Regions from separate parts of the Psychrosphaera haliotis genome, predicted to be linked through region 1. Evidence: riboswitches for the same ligand, from Rfam matches in the RefSeq annotation. Region 1 holds a riboswitch; the other holds the start of a gene.
What was found. Region 1 has a riboswitch for thiamine pyrophosphate ahead of thiC (phosphomethylpyrimidine synthase ThiC). Riboswitches for the same ligand answer to the same signal wherever they lie in the genome.
Positions count from the first base shown of each region.

Region 2: another riboswitch for thiamine pyrophosphate. It lies ahead of ABD009_RS13465 (TonB-dependent receptor); the one in region 1 lies ahead of thiC (phosphomethylpyrimidine synthase ThiC).

Region 1 covers NZ_BAAAFQ010000007.1:396,843-400,026, forward strand. The annotation lists gene thiC (phosphomethylpyrimidine synthase ThiC) at 1-1,347, opposite strand, end outside; TPP riboswitch at 1,466-1,578, opposite strand; gene ABD009_RS11430 (Na+/H+ antiporter family protein) at 1,801-3,126, shown strand; gene ABD009_RS11435 (serine/threonine-protein kinase) at 3,144-3,184, opposite strand, start outside.
Region 2 covers NZ_BAAAFQ010000011.1:93,605-96,788, reverse strand. The annotation lists gene ABD009_RS13480 (hypothetical protein) at 1-149, shown strand, start outside; gene ABD009_RS13475 (DUF3299 domain-containing protein) at 150-641, opposite strand; gene ABD009_RS13470 (GNAT family N-acetyltransferase) at 775-1,239, shown strand; TPP riboswitch at 1,281-1,389, shown strand; gene ABD009_RS13465 (TonB-dependent receptor) at 1,442-3,184, shown strand, end outside.

The DNA of each region.
Region 1 (3,184 bases):
ATTTTCTTTGATCATGTGCATAGGCACATGACCAGGACCTTCAATTATGGTTTGTACATCATGCTTCCAAGCAATCTTTGTTAGTTCGCCTAACGTTTTCAACTCGCTAAATTGTGCTTCATCATTTGCATCAGCAATTGAGCCGGGTCTCAAGCCATCACCCAACGAAAATGAAACATCGTATTGCTTACAAATTTCACAGATATCTTCAAAGTGGGTATATAAAAAGTTTTCTTTGTGATGAGACAAACACCATTTCGCCATTATTGAACCGCCTCTTGAAACAATTCCAGTGACTCTTTTTGCTGTCATTGGGACATATCGCAACAACACACCAGCATGAATAGTAAAGTAGTCAACACCTTGCTCAGCTTGTTCTATTAATGTGTCTCTAAAAACTTCCCAGGTTAAGTCTTCAGCCACGCCATTTACTTTTTCTAGCGCTTGATAAATTGGCACCGTACCAATTGGAACTGGAGAGTTACGAATGATCCACTCTCTGGTTTCATGAATATATCGTCCCGTTGATAAGTCCATTACAGTGTCAGCGCCCCATTTGGTTGCCCAAACAAGCTTTTCCACTTCTTCCTCGATTGATGAGGTTACCGCCGAATTGCCTATATTAGCGTTTACTTTGATTAAAAAATTACGGCCTATGATCATAGGTTCGGCTTCAGGGTGGTTGATGTTTGATGGAATAATTGCCCGGCCACGTGCAACTTCGTCTCTCACAAATTCTGGAGTTATTACTTCAGGCATATCTTTACTGCCAATTACCGCTCCAAAGCTTTGGCCAGTATGCTGTTGAGTTAACACTTCATCTTTGAGGTTTTGTCTTTTTAGGTTTTCACGAATAGCAATGTATTCCATTTCTGGGGTGATAATACCCTGGCGGGCATAGTGCATTTGAGTTACGTTTTTACCTGGCAATGCTCTTCTTACTTTGGGTAGGTTTTCAAACCTAATGTGATCCAAACCATCGTCTGCTAAACGCTGCTGTGAGTAGCCAGAAGTAGCACCTGAAAGAATTTCTGTATCGTCCCTAGATTCAATCCAACTAGCACGTAACTTATCTAACCCTTTGTGCACATTAATGGGAGTTTGTTCATCTGTGTAAGGGCCTGAGGTGTCGTATACTTGGATGGGTTCATTGGGTTCAAGTACCGGCTTTTCCTTAGTGCCACCAATAAGTGAATCAGTCAAAGCTATTTCGCGCATACCCACTTTGATTGGGTAGATGTTACCGTCAACATAGATTTTTTTTGAATTTGGAAAGCGTTGATTTGAACAATTAATTAGGAATTGCTCGGCTTGTTCGCGACGTTCGCGACGAGTTAATTTTGTCATTGGTTTCTGCCTTTCGTAAGTTAGCCCAAAGAATGAGCACAAAAGACGGAGTGTAGATATACAGGAGGTATGTCATACCCAAATTAATACGTGCTTTACAGCCGACACTATTAAAATGAGAGTGTATTCCCTTGTTTCCTTCGCAGATATTAGTCTGAATCAGGTTCTACGGATCCCGCTTAAGCGATCTCAGCCATTACAAAAATACTAATGGCACTCCGACAAGTCGAAAAGATGTTAAGCGATTCAATTTGTATACGCAAGGGATTAGTTTCACTACGTTTTTTATCAAATTACAAACTAGAGCGGATCTGGCAGGCTACAGGGGAACTTGATGAAAACGTTTTGTTATTACTCCTATCGTATTAATTATGTGATTTTATGATTTAAAGCTGGCTACTCACTAACTAATTCAGTAATAATTAGTTCTCTTTGTCTTTTTTTGAGTGTGTCATGAACGCCGTTGTTGTTGCTGTTTTGTTAATGGTTGGGTTGAGTTTAGTTCGCGTTAATATTGTTTTAGCGCTAATTGTGAGTGCGATGGTAGGTGGCTTAATCGGAGGGTTAGGTCTTATTGAAACCGTAAATGTATTTACAAGCGGTTTGGGTGGTGGAGCTGCTATCGCTTTAAACTACGCGATGCTAGGTGCATTTGCCGTTACTATTTCCAAGTCGGGCGTTACCGATGTTTTAGCTGAAAAAATTATAGGTAAAATTAACTCCCAAACTGAGAAACAAACCAGCACGCTGTGGGTAAAAGCGGGTTTAATGGCGAGTATTTTATTGGCAGCTATTTCTTCCCAAAACGCAGTTCCGGTTCACATCGCATTTATTCCAATTCTTATACCACCATTATTACACGTTATGGCTCAACTAGAGTTGGATAGAAGGGCAGTAGCCTGTTTATTAACTTTTGGCCTGACAGCAACCTATATGTTGTTACCTGTTGGTTTTGGCAAGATATTTTTGAATACAATATTGTTTCAAAACCTGGTGGATAATGGTGTTGATATTCAAGTTAGCCAATTACCTTTAGTTATGGCGATACCGGTGTTTGGTATGTTTGTAGGCTTATGTGTGGCTCTTTTTATCAGCTACAAAGGTAAACGACGTTATTCAGTGGAAAAAATATTGGCTGCAGAGCCTGAAAAAGTATCCATTAAACCTAAGCACTTGTTAACAGCTTTAGTGGCTATTATTGCTGCTTTGGCAATTCAGCTTTATACAGGTTCCGTTATTATTGGCTCTTTAACCGGTTTAGCTGTATTCATTGCTGGTGGTGTTTTAAAGGTTGATGAGACTCAGGATGTGTTCTCCAAAGGCGTGATGATCATGGGCGTTTTTGGTTTCATTATGATATCTGCCGCTGGATTTGCAGAAGTTATGAAGGCTACAAGTGCTATTGATTCATTAGTTTCGTCAACGGTAAATATGGTTGGTGATAATAAATTATTGGCTGCTACATTAATGTTAGTGACCGGTTTATTGGTAACAATGGGAATTGGCTCATCGTTTTCAACTATTCCGATTATTGCTTCTATATACGTACCTTTGGCTTTATCTTTTGGGTTTTCGCCAATGGCAACAGCTGCCATTGTTGGCGCATCGGCCGCATTAGGAGATGCTGGTTCGCCAGCTTCAGATTCAACGTTAGGCCCGACATCGGGTTTAAATGTAGATGGTCAACATGATCACATTTGGGATACCGTTGTACCAACCTTTGTTCACTTTAATATTCCGCTAGTGTTGTTTGGTATTATCGCAGCGATGATACTTTAATTGAATCAACGGCGAAGTTAGTTTGTTAGAAAGATAAATGCCGAAGTGATTGCAATAA
Region 2 (3,184 bases), on a different contig from region 1:
CCAGAGACTTAATGACCTTTTATGGTACTTACTGTCAAAACGGTGAATTTAACCCAAAAATGTCGGCTTACAATGTTCGAGTTGTCTGTGCAAAAGTAACTGAGCAGTTTACCGACTTGGAAAACGAAATTATTCGAAAACGAGACTAATTAAAAGTCATCGTAAGGGGCAATGGATATGCCTTTCATCGTATAGCCCACTTGAGCTAGCTCTCCACTCCACGTTTCCGTCGCTATTTTACCCGTCACCCAAATTGGGTCGTACATTGACGAGGCTGGCGCACCTTCTTTAAACGTGACATGAATAATTTGATTCGACGGCGGTGGTGGAACGTGTACGCAAGCACCAAAATACGGAACCAATAAAAACTCCGTTACCAATTCATTTTCACCTTCAAGCGGTACAACAAATCCAGGAATTTTAACGGTTTTACCATCTAGTTCTTTTACAACGGGGGCATTGATAGATTGAGGACCGGCCATAGCATGACCAATTTCTTCAATGGTAGGAATTGCTTTCACATAATCTTTAGGTTCTAAATCAGACCACTCTAATTCCTTCACGTCATCATTAGCGAAGGCAGGCATTAAAAAAAGTGAAAATGCGAGAAGAAAACCAGAGCGAATTAAATGTGATGTCATAGTGCGTTAACCTAATTGATTAAATATGAGGCCGCAGAATACCTTACAGGTGGCTAAAAAACCAAGTCTATCTGTTATTTTTGCGATAAACGTGGTTACATTATCGACTAGTGAATAAAAAGAACTTAAATGTATGACCGATCGTAATATCCAATGGCAGATAAAAGCGTTTGCCGAACTCACAGTGACCGAGCTGTATGACATTTTGCAGGCACGTTCAGACGTATTTGTAGTAGAGCAGACCTGTATCTATTCAGATATGGATGGCGTTGATAAACTACCTGATTGTTATCAACTTTTTGCTTATGACGGTGACCAATTGGTTGGAACTTGTAGGCTTATTGCAAAAGGGATTGCGTATGATGAGTACTGTGCCATTGGCCGAGTATTAATTACCGATTCATACCGAGGAAAGAAGTTAGCAGCGCCAATGATGGAAGCAGCAATAGCGGAGGTTCAGCGTTTGTGGCCAACGACAAAATGCAAAATTTCGGCACAACAACATTTAGAAAATTTTTATGAATCTGTGGGTTTTGAAACCGTGACAGAAATGTATTTAGAAGATGATATTCCACACATTGGAATGATTTTAAATTAAACAGGGCTAGCATTTTTTATTTAAATCAATAGAATGGCGCCCGAAACACCAAGGGGTGTATGCGTGTAAAAGCGACATACTGAGACGTTAATCGGACCCTTAGAACCTGATCCGGCTTGTACCGGCGTAGGGATGGTAAATCCAGGACTACTCGCGCTTACGACCGGGTCTTTTGTTAATTTTATCTACAAGAGATCCAAATATGACACTTAATAAAACTGCAATTGCAGTATTAACCGCACTTCCGTTTTTCAGTTTGGCCGCAGAGCCAACAAGCAAAAACAACGCTATTGAAACCATTGAAGTAAAGGGTGAACTTTTACCCACTCCAGAAAGCAAAGCCGCAAATTCGTTGCAAGTTTTAACGCAAGAAAGCTTAGAGCAATCAGGCGCTAGCCATTTACAAGACGCATTACAGCAACTTGGTAATGTGAACTTTGCCGCAGGTGCTTCTCGTGCTCGTTTTATCCAAATTAGAGGCATTGGCGAACGTAGCCAGTTTGTTGATCCAATAAACCCATCTGTTGGTATGGCGATAGACGGTATTGATTACTCGGGTATTGGTACCGCCGCTGGCTTGTTTGATATTGGCCAAGTAGAAGTTTACAAAGGGCCACAAGGTAGTAGCGTTGGAGCAAACGCAATGGCCGGCTTCATTAATATGTATAGCACGCAACCTCAAGAAAACGCCGCTAACCGCTTTCGTGTAGAAGCCGGTAATTACGGCTTGTTTAATGTAGGTATTGCCGCAGGCACGGAATTCAATTCTGATGTACAAGGGCGTTTTTCGTTAAACCAGCTAACAAGTGACGGCTTTGTTGAAAACAAAACACTGAACAAAGACGATACAAATGACATTAATGAATTGTCGTTTAGAGGCTTGTTAGATGTAGAGTTTAACAACGAAGTGACTTCACAGTTTGTTTTGCATTACTTTGACATTGATAACGGTTATGACGCATTTTCACTAGACCAAGACCGTACAACATTGTCGGACGAGCCTGGCGAAGATAAACAAGAGACTTTAGCATTAGGTGTTAATACAACGTATACCGGATTTGAAAACACCGACCTTACCGTGATGTTAAGTCATAGCGATTCAGACTTAGCCTACGGTTATGACGAAGATTGGACATTTGTTGGCATTCACGAAGATGGTTATTCGTCCATCGACAACTATGTGCGTGACCGTGTAGCAAATCAAGCAGATATCAGGTTTGTAAGCAAAGATAAAAGCTGGGTTGCCGGTGTTTATTTTCAATCTAAAGACGTTGATTTAACACGTGAATACACTTGGTTATCAAATAACTTTGTTAGTAACTATGAGCAAACAAACGCCGCTATTTATGGTGAAAAACGTTATGCGCTAACAAACGACATTAATATTTCTGCAGGTTTACGAATCGAAAACCACGATGGCGACTATTCAGACTCTAACTTAGTCAACGAAAGTACCTCGGACACTATGATTGGCGGCCATTTAACGGCGACCAAACAGTATGACGAAAACACTATGGTTTATACACGTTTAAGTCGTGGATTTAAGTCTGGTGGTGCTAACGGCGAAGCTTTAAGTAAATTAAACGAACCAGGCCTAGAGCGTTACTACAATTTACTTCGAGAGAATGGTAGCTTTGATCCAGAAGTATTAAACAACGTTGAATTAGGTATGCGTTACAACAATACAGACCGTGGTGTAAAAGCCAGTGCCGTAGTGTTTTACTCTAGCCGACACGACATGCAAATCAAGCAGTGGTTTACCAATGAAGCGGAAGTTCGTGAATTAGGTGAGCAACCAGAGTTTGTAGGTTATGTTTCTAATACGCCAAATGGTGCTAACTATGGTGTTGAAACAAATATTCAATATCAACTAAATCAAAACGTGTCGGTATTTGCAGGCGTTTCGTTGTTAAGTACTGAAATTGATGACATGTACCGCTTAGAG